Regions from separate parts of the Stappia quadratibracata genome, predicted to be linked through region 3. Evidence: predicted binding sites of a transcription regulator. Region 3 holds the regulator's gene; each other region holds the start of a gene.

Region 1 (3,273 bases), 890 kb from region 3:
AGAACTGCGGCTCGAGCGTTTCGGCGATCCGGCGGTTGCCGGACATGACGATGACCTGGTTGTGGAAGTCGACGTCGAGCGCGATGCGCTCCGCCACGGGCGTGTCGTCCCCGAAGCTCTCGGCCTGGCGCAGGATCGCGGCGAGCGTCTTCAGCTCGGCCTCCGGCATGCTGCCCTCCGCGACCCGCGCGGCCGCTAGGCCGGCGGCCAGCCCGTCGAGCGCGGCGCGAACCTGATAGATCTCGCGAAGATGCGCCGGATCGATCTCCGTGACCTTGAGCCCCTTGCGCCCGGTCTCCTCCACCAGCCCGTCGCGCTTGAGCAGCTGCAGCGCATGGCTGACCGGCTGGCGCGACACGCCGAGGCGGTCGGCAAGCTCGGCCTGGCGGATGCGCTCGCCCGGTGCCAGCTCGGCCAGCGCGATGGCCTGGCGCAGCCGCTCGTAGACGCGGTCCACCAGGATCGGGCTCTGGTCGATGAGTTCCATGGGCATGCCTAGCGTCCTTCCCCTTACGGTCCTTGCGGACATCGCAACGAAGCGCAGCCGGCGCGAAAGCACCCGGGCCGATCCCGGGGGCTGGTTGTGCGGCCTGTCCGGCGCGATGCCGGGACAAGCTGACGGAACGCGCGCACCGCCGCAATGCACCGCAGGTATGACATGGGAGGCCTGTTCGGCACACCCGGCGGCGCGACGTTCCGGGACGGACCTGTCCCTGTCCTGGCCGGGATGCGGCCAAGCTCTTCGTGACCTCCGCTGCGGCCGTTTCGGCTCCGCACCGTGCCGGATCCGTCCGGCGGGCAAGAAGCCGGACCGGCCGACGGTCTGGCGATGGGGCCAACGGAGCCCTGAGCGCCGGTGGTCCGGCGAAATCCGTGCGCCGCTCCTGCAGCGCGAGCCTTTCGTCCACTCCGGCGTCCGCTCCGGCACGTCGGTCTTCGCCCGGTCGGGAGCGGTGGTTCGATCAATCAGGAATTCGGAATTCCAAATTCCAATGATGCAACCCTGCCCGAGCGGATCGGCGCTGTCAACAGTTTGGAATTCCGAATTCCATTTCGAGTGGTTCGGCCGTGGGCGGGGTGGAGGCGGCGGTAGAAGAGGACGCGTGCGCTTCGGGGTATCGGTTCCAGTGCCTTGGGCTGCTGCTTGGGAGGGGTGGGCGGTTGGCGCGAAGGAATGTGCAACCCGCTGAAGTAATGTCCCGAAGACGCAAGGCAGGCGCGCCGCATGGCATGCGCGGAAGGCGGGATGAAGAGCGGGAGATCGGCCGGGACATGCTGCAGGGCGAGGCTCTCCCTCCAGGTGATTTGCCGGCTCATGTGCTGAGATACCGCAGAGGCAGCGAGCGGCGCCGGGCAGCGGGCGCCGTGCCGGCAAGTCGCCGGCGCTACGGGCTCGGCCGGCATCCTTGCAAGATTTCGCAGGAATTCCGCGCAAGGGGCGGCTCTCGCCCGGCTGCTGTTCAGCTTCTGGGGCGGCGGGAAGCGGCCGTGGATCAAGGAGGGGGGCGCCGGCTCTGCCTTAAAGGAAACTTCGCCGCCTCAAGGTCTTGACGCGGCTTGGTTTGTCATCCAGCCTTCACGCAGGACGCATAACAGACATCCGGTCCAGAACGGATGCAGATCGCGCCCCAGTGGAGGAACACAGATGACCATGCACATGACGAAGCTCGCCGGCGCTGCGAGCGTCGCCGCCTTGCTTGCCGGCCTCATCGCCGCAACGCCTGCGCAGGCCGAATTCAAGCTCGACAGCCGCTACACCGATGCCGATGGCGACCTGATCGCGGACATTCCGTCCGATCCGGCGCAGCAGATCGATCCCTCGACGCTGATCTTCGCCTATACCCCGGTCGAGGATCCGGCGGTCTATGCCGAGGCCTGGGCCGACTTCCTGGCCCATATGGAGAGCGTCACCGGCAAGAAGGTGCAGTTCTTCCCCGTCCAGTCGAACGCCGCCCAGATCGAGGCGATGCGCGCCGGCCGCCTGCACATCGCCGGCTTCAACACCGGCTCCAACCCGCTTGCCGTCGCCTGCGCGGGCTTCCGCCCGTTCACGATGATGGCCAAGGCCGACGGCAGCTTCGGCTACGAGATGGAAATCATCACCTATCCGGGCTCGGGCATCGAGAAGCCGGAAGACATCAAGGGCAAGACGCTTGCCTTCACCGCCGAGACCTCGAATTCCGGCTTCAAGGCGCCGTCCGCGCTGTTGAAGGCCGAATACGGCCTCGTCTCCGGCACCGACTACGAGCCGGCCTTCTCCGGCAAGCACGACAATTCGGTGCTCGGCGTCGCCAACAAGGACTATCCGGCGGCCGCGATCGCCAACTCCGTCATGCACCGCATGATCGAGCGCGAGGTGATCAAGCCCGAGCAGGTGGTCAGCATCTACAAGTCGCAGACCTTCCCGACCACTGGCTACGGCGTTGCCTACAACCTGAAACCGGAGCTGCAGGATAAGATCAAGGAAGGCTTCGCCACCTTCAAGTGGGAAGGCTCGTCGCTGGAGAAGGAGTTCTCCAAGTCGGGCGAGGCGCAGTTCATCCCGATCACCTTCAAGGACAACTGGTCCGTCATCCGTCAGATCGACGCGGCGAACGACGTTTCCTACAACTGCCAGTAAGATCGTGAGCGGGCGGACGGCGCGCGGGGGAGTGTCTTCCGCGTTGCCGTCCGTGTCCGCGCCCGCATCCCTGGCCGTTCCCTTGCGCGCGGCCCTTCGTGCGGCGCGCAGGGGCCGGCAGACCCGGCCGTGACGGCCCTCTCTCCCCCGGATCCCCGCATGCTGACAGTCGAAGCGCTTACCAAGACCTACAAGACCGGCGACAAGGCCCTCCGGTCAGTCAGTTTCACCGTGCCGAAGGGACAGGTCGTCGGCCTGATCGGGCCGTCCGGCGCCGGCAAGTCGACCCTCATCCGCTGCATCAACCGCTTGGTCGAGCCGACCGAGGGGCGGGTGCTGCTGAACGATCTCGACATCACCGGCCTGCCGGCGCGCGAACTGCGCCGCGCCCGCCGCCGCATCGGCATGATCTTCCAGGAATATGCCCTGGTGGAGCGTCTGACGGTGATGGAGAACGTGCTGTCGGGGCGCCTCGGCTATGTCGGTTTCTGGCGCTCCTTCCTGCGCCGGTTTCCCGGCGAGGACGTGGAGAACGCCTTCCGCCTGCTCGACCGGGTCGGCCTGATCGACCATGCGGACAAGCGCGCCGACGCCCTGTCGGGCGGCCAGCGCCAGCGCGTCGGCATCGCCCGCGCGCTCGCCCAGGATCCCGA
Region 2 (3,273 bases), 2.7 Mb from region 3:
ATGAAGTCGCGCAGCTCTTCCTTGGCAACCAGCGGCAGTTCGCCGCCGAGCGGGGCCGGCACCAGCGCGGAGACCGGCACGCGGTAGAGCTTCTTCAGCCGGGCATTGTCGCCGATCTGGTTGTCCCGCTCGATGAGGTAGACGTGCTCGCCGTGGAGCGCGATCTCCGACAGGCCGACCCAGCCCGTCTCCGCCCGCTCCAGCGGATAGCGCACCGCGCCCCATTCCTTCGTGGCGGTGTTGTAGGAAACCAGCTTCACCGTGTCCTTCGGGTCGTCCTTCCACGGACGCTGGATCGCGATCCACAGCGTGTCGCCGATCAGCGTCACGCCTTCAGCGCCGAAGCGGGTCTCCACCGCCAGCAGTTCCGGCGGAAAGGCGACCTGCGCCTTGATCTCGCCCTTGCCGTCGACGCGGTAGAGCGCATGCGGCACCAGCTTGTCGGAGCGCCCTTCCGAGGCGAGCCAGAACCCGCCCTTGCCGTCGGCGACGATGCCTTCCAGATCGAGCAGCTGCGCCGGCTGGCCGGCCCGCGTCACGCGGATCGCATCGGTGATGCGGGCGGGATGGGCGCTTGCATCGATGCGGAAGATCGTCGGCTGCATGCCGTAGGCGCTGTCGTTGATGGCGTAGAGAATGCCCGGTTCGCTCGGGTCCGCGGCCAGACCGGACAGCGCGCCGAAGCCGATCGGCCGGCCCGCATCATCCATCCGCGACACGATCATCGGATAGGCGGCGGTGCCTTCCGCCCGCTCATACAGCGTCACATGCGAGCGCAGGCCCGTCTCCTCGACAAGGTCCGCCTCGTTGGAGACGGCGAAGAGGTTGCGTCCCGGAATGGCGACCGCCCCTTCCGGCGCAACGCCGGTCGGCAGCAGTTGGACGAAGTCCGGCGCCGCACCGGTATCGCGATAGACGCCGATGGCCGAGCCGCGCTCCGACAGCACGAAGATCAGCGTCTCCTCGCCGAAGCGGTCGACCTCCAGCCCCTCGGGCTCGGCGCCCTTGTTGCCCGAACGCTTCTCTGGATAGTGACCGGCCATCGCGACGCGGTACTCGAAGTCGAGACCGCTCTCGTGGAGCACCTCGCCGGACTTGGATAGAATTGTGAAGCCGCGCGAGCCGCCCTCGTAGTCGCCCTCGTTGGCGATCACCAGCCGCTCGCCGTCCAGCCACTTCACCGCATCGGGCTCGCGGGCAACGCCGGTCAGCGTGCCGTCGAAGGTCAGTGCCCCCTCTTCCTCGACGTCGACATTCTCCAGATCGACGGTCCCTGCGGAGAAATGCGAGAGGATCTCGCCGCTGGCCCCATCGACGATGACGATGTGGTTGTTTTCCTGCAACGTCACCGCGACCTCGTTGGCCGTGTTGATGTCGACGAACTCCGGCTCCGGATCCTCCGGGGCGATGGCAGCCAGGCCCGTCAGGTCGACCTTGCGGGCATTGGCGCAGTCGGGCAGCCCGTCCGTCACCGGCAGCAGCACCAGGAAGCCCGCCGGCATCTGCGGCAGCGCGCCGTCGTTCAGGTCCTCGTCGCGCTCGTTCTCGATGGCGACGGCAACGAGGTCGCCGGAGGGCGACAGGGCGACGGAGTCGGGCTGGCCGCCCAGATCGCAGGACGCCCCGACCTTACGTGTGGCAATGTCGATCGTCACCAGCCGGCCGGACGGCGCGGTGTAGCTCTTCGAGGTGTTGACGCCGGCGAAGACCTGGCCGCCCAGCACCGCTACCGAGGTCGGCTCGCCGTCGAGGCCGACGAAACCGGCCGGCTTCGGTGCTGCCGCATCCGTGATGTCGATGAAGCCGACGCCGCCCAGCGGGCTGTCGGAATAGACGAGCGTCATCCCGTCGGCGGTCGCGGCGATGATCTCGGCCGAGGTTTCGGTCTTGCCGTCCGTGCCGGCCGGGAGATTGGTGTTGACCGGGAAGGAAGCGACCCGGTTGAACACCGGATCGGCGGAGGCCGCGACGGTCGAGCCGAGAAGCGCGGCGGCAAGCGCGCCGAGCACCGAGAATTTCATGGATGGTTCCCCCGAAAATGGCAGGCGGCGCCTACGCCGGTCCGGCAGTGTTACGGGGTGGACATGACATCTGCTTGACAGCCGGGGCGGGCCGCCAAAACCCTTTTACGCCAGAGGCTTGCGGTAGCGACGGGCAAGGTACACGACGGCTCCGGACTTCAAGGTGCCATAGAGGATCGAGCCCTTGGCGCCGGAAAACTCCTTCAGGAACCGCCGCATCATGGCGGTCTTCTGGATGCGGCTCATCTTGCGCTCGTTGACCGCGTCGAGCGCGCTGACCACGCCCGGCGACAGATTGGTTTCGCTCTCCAGCACCAGGCCCGATGCGCCGAGATCCCGGTCCAGCCCCTCGATCATCGTCGAGGCACGCATGTCGGCCCAGGTGAAGCAGCCGCCCGGCGCCAGCACCCGCGCCACTTCGCGGGCGAAGGCCGGCACATTGGCGTAGCAATGGGAGGACTCGATGTTGACGACGATGTCGAAGCTGGCATCCGCAAAGGGCAGCGCCTCCGCATCGCCCACCTCGAAGGTAAGGTTCGGCGTGTCGCTGTTGAGCTGCCGCGCCCGCCGCACCGTCTCGGGCGAGTAGTCGAGGCCGGTCACCGCGGCCGGCGCCATGTAGCGGGCGATGTAGCGCGCTCCGCCGCCCCGGCCCGAGCCCACTTCCAGAACGCGCGCGCCCTCGACTGCGAGCCCGGCCATCGCCTGATGGTAGAGCCCGATGAAGGCGCGCTCCGGCTCATCCTCCGCCGTCAGCGGAAAGGCGTCGCCCGCCGGCATGTAGCCGTAGTTCATGAAGCGCCAGTCGCTATCGCGCCAGGTTCTGGAGAGGATGTTGTAGAGCCGCTTCCACGCCCATTTGCGGCTCTTCGGGAAGGCGCCGCGCTCGACCGCACGCAGGATGTAGACGAAGGCGCGGCTGGTCATCGGGCGGGGGTCTCCTGCGCCGCGCCGTCGGCGGCATACTCGTTGGCGAGCCAGGCTCGCCCCTTGCGGATGAGGTCGCTGTCGTCGACCTTTCGCGGATCGTAGCCCGGCATGTAGTAGCACAGGAAGGACCAGAGGCTGACCCGCGTATAGCCGGGCGAGACCATCTGCAGCCAGGCGAAGCGCGACCAGAACCGGAAGCCGGTGCGGATGCCGTCGGCCTGCGCGTGCAGGCGCACGTTGCGCAGGAAGATCCGCACGAAATGGACCGCCGTGAGGTTCATCGCCGAAACGCGAAGCCCGTAGCGCTTCCAGGCCGGCATGC
Region 3 (3,273 bases):
TCGAGAAAGCGTCGGCCATCGGAAGTCTCCAGCCACACACCCTCGCCACGCACGAACTCCAGGTTCGCGCGGCTGTAGGTCTGATAGAGAGATGAGCCTTCCATGTCCTTACCTGCTCCCATTGACCGGCTGTCCTGCCGGGGAGATGCCTTGGCGGAGCGAGCCGCCTTCGATCCCCTCGCCTGCTGTCGGAACGCTGCCGTCATGCCGCCGCAAAGAGCGGCAAGAACCGCCGACAGGCATCGCCGAAAGCAATTATGCCGCCCACGAGAGGCGGCACGGCGAGGAAGCCCCGTTATACACCGGGAGAGCGCGGGAAAGTCAACGGAATTGGCTATGCGCGCCGCTCGGGCGCTGGCAGGACCAAAGTCGCCGGAAACGGCCTTTTCTGGGGAAAACCGTATCAATCCCCAGGTGAATCGCCCCCTCACCTTGAACCGCAAACCCGGCATATTGTAGCTTTGCAGTCAAGAAATACGAGATCTCGTGTATCCGACTCACAATAGCCTCAAAATCCGGCAATGAGCGGGGCACCCTCACGGTGTGCCGATAACCTTTTATTAACCAGATGTCGGGGCCCGATCAAACACGGAGTTGAGCGCATGTCCTGGACAAGCGAACGCGTCGACCTTCTCAAAAAGCTCTGGACCGACGGGCTGAGCGCCAGCCAGATCGCTGCAGAACTGGGCGGCGTGACCCGCAATGCGGTGATCGGCAAGGTCCACCGCCTCGGCCTGTCGGGACGCGCCAAGGCGGCGGCTCCCGCGCAGAAGGCGCGCACCAAGCCGGCCAAGGGCGGCGCGGAGGAAGCGGCACAGGCCGCGACCCAGCAGCAGGGCGGCAATGCCCCCTCGGCACCGCAGACGGTGGGCGCCACCGCGCTGAAGATCGAGACCGCTCCGGTCGCGGCTCCCGCGCCGCAGGCCAAGCCGGTTGCCGAGCTGGTGCCGATCGCCAAGCGCGCGACGATCCTGACCTTGACCGAGCGGACCTGCAAATGGCCGATCGGCGACCCGACCAAGGAAGACTTCTACTTCTGCGGCCACCCGTCGAACCCGGGCGTTCCCTACTGCACCTATCATTGCCGCATCGCCTACCAGCCGGCGAGCGACCGCCGCCGCGACCGCAACGTCGCCAACGGCTGAGGCAACGCCCCGGCCCGTTTCCGGGGGCGCAGTTACGAGAAAGGCCCGCCTGCGGTATCCGCGGCGGGCCTTTTCGCATTCTGGTGCCGGTTCGCAGATAGACGGCGCGACAGCCGCTCAGGCGTTTCCGCTAGCTGCGGGTTTCAGGAGGCGGCGGCGAACTGGTCGTTGAAGGCATAGCCGGCGCCGCGCACGGTGCGGATCGGATCCGGCACCTTGCCGCGGTTGATGGCCTTGCGCAGGCGCCCGACATGCACGTCGACCGTGCGCTCGTCGACATAGACGTCATGGCCCCAGACGCCGTCGAGCAGCTGCTCGCGCGAGAAGACGCGCCCCGGCGAGGTCATCAGGAACTCCAGCAGGCGAAACTCGGTCGGGCCGAGATGGATCTCGCGGCCCGAGCGGCGCACCCGGTGGGTCTCCCGGTCGAGTTCCAGATCCCCCGCGCGCAGCAGCGAGGAGACGACCTCCGGCTTTGCCCGGCGCAGCATCGCGCGCACCCGCGCCATCAGCTCCGGGATCGAGAACGGCTTCACCACATAGTCGTCGGCACCGGTGGCAAGGCCGCGGATGCGCTCCTGTTCCTCGCCGCGGGCGGTGAGCATGATCACCGGCAGACGTTCCGTCTCGGCACGCGAGCGCAGGCGGCGGCACAGTTCGATGCCGGACAGACCCGGCAGCATCCAGTCGAGAAGCAGCAGGTCCGGCTGGCTCTCGCGCAGGAGAAGATCGGCCTCGTCGCCGCGCATGCAGGTCTCGACCGTGTAGCCCTCGGCCTCGAGATTGTAGCGCAGCATCATGATGAGAGGCTCTTCGTCCTCGACAATAAGGACCTTCGGCATGTCGGATACCCTTGTCCAATCGACCCGGCCGGGAGGCATCGGCGCGGCTTTTCGCTCGCGCCGCCTTGCCGGCTCTCGTTGTCAGCGGCGGCGGACGGCAGGGCCGTCCGCGCCATCGTCAGGTTGCCAGGGCGTCCTCAGGACGCGGTATCGGTCTCGATGCCGGTCTCGTCGACCTTCTGACGCTCGTCGGTCGGCAGCACGCCGGTCGACATGTACATGACGTTCTCGGCGATGTTGGTTGCATGGTCGCCGATGCGCTCGATGTTCTTGGCGCAGAACAGCAGATGGGCGCAGACCGAGATCTGCCGCGGATCCTCCATCATGTAGGTGAGGAGTTCGCGGAAGATCGAAGTGTAGAGCGCGTCGACCTCGTCGTCGCGGTCGCGCACGGAGGCCGCCGCCACGCCGTCCCGGCCGGCATAGGCATCCAGCACATCCTTGAGCTGGCTCTGGGCGAGCTCGGTCATGTGCTCCACGCCGAGGGCGAACTTCTTGGAGTCGAAGGTACCCTCGATGGCGATGACGCGCTTGGCGACGTTCTTGGCGAGATCGCCGACGCGCTCAAGGTCGTTGGAGATGCGCATCGCCGAGATCACGTCGCGCAGGTCGCTGGCGACCGGCTGACGGCGGGCGATGATCAGGATCGCCTGCTCCTCGATCTCGAACTGCAGGGCATCGACCCGCTTGTCCTGTGCGATCACGCGGCGGGCAAGCTCCTTGTCCATGCGCACCAGGGCCTGCACGGAATCGTTCAGCATCATCTCGGCGAGGCCGCCCATCTCCGACACCCGGCCGGCGACTTCCTTCAGCTCCTCGTCGAACGACGAAACGGTATGTTGGCTCATGTCTCTTCTCCATTCGGGGCGCGGCAAGGTGCACGCGTCATCCCGTCTGTTCCCGCGGCTGGTCCAGACTAGCCGAAGCGGCCGGTGATGTAGTCCTGGGTGCGCTTGTCCCGGGGGTTGGTGAAGATGTCGTTCGTCGCCCCTTCCTCGACTAGGTTGCCGAGGTGGAAGAAGGCCGTGCGCTGCGAGACGCGGGCGGCCTGCTGCATGGAGTGGGTGACGATGACGATCGTGTAGTTCTCGCGCAGCTCGTCGATCAGCTCCTCCACCTTGGCGGTGGCGATGGGATCGAGGGCCGAGCAGGGCTCGTCCATCAGGATCACTTCCGGGCTGACGGCGATGGCGCGGGCAATGCACAGGCGCTGCTGCTGGCCGCCGGACAGGCCGGTGCCCGGCTCGTCGAGGCGGTCCTTCACCTCGTTCCACAGGCCGGCCTTC

Evidence for each region. Region 3 encodes PhoB, which activates phosphate uptake and scavenging genes when phosphate is short. Its sites were predicted from a motif close to TGTCATNNANCTGTCAT; they were not measured.
Region 1: phnD (phosphate/phosphite/phosphonate ABC transporter substrate-binding protein) is a predicted target of PhoB. The motif match lies at 1,564-1,580, and genes of this name have one in related genera.
Region 2: H7H34_RS16640 (esterase-like activity of phytase family protein) is a predicted target of PhoB. The motif match lies at 2,085-2,101, and genes of this name have one in related genera.

The regions. Positions count from the first base shown of each region.
Region 1 covers NZ_JACMIA010000001.1:159,141-162,413, forward strand. Annotated here, with positions in the region: gene H7H34_RS00745 (GntR family transcriptional regulator) at 1-493, opposite strand, end outside; gene phnD (phosphate/phosphite/phosphonate ABC transporter substrate-binding protein) at 1,658-2,620, shown strand; gene phnC (phosphonate ABC transporter ATP-binding protein) at 2,780-3,273, shown strand, end outside.
Region 2 covers NZ_JACMIA010000001.1:3,707,708-3,710,980, forward strand. Annotated here, with positions in the region: gene H7H34_RS16640 (esterase-like activity of phytase family protein) at 1-2,021, opposite strand, end outside; gene H7H34_RS16645 (class I SAM-dependent methyltransferase) at 2,127-2,948, opposite strand; gene H7H34_RS16650 (metal-dependent hydrolase) at 2,945-3,273, opposite strand, start outside.
Region 3 covers NZ_JACMIA010000001.1:1,045,191-1,048,463, reverse strand. Annotated here, with positions in the region: gene H7H34_RS04805 (aspartate aminotransferase family protein) at 1-104, opposite strand, end outside; gene H7H34_RS04800 (GcrA family cell cycle regulator) at 603-1,145, shown strand; gene phoB (phosphate regulon transcriptional regulator PhoB) at 1,289-1,987, opposite strand; gene phoU (phosphate signaling complex protein PhoU) at 2,125-2,835, opposite strand; gene pstB (phosphate ABC transporter ATP-binding protein PstB) at 2,904-3,273, opposite strand, start outside.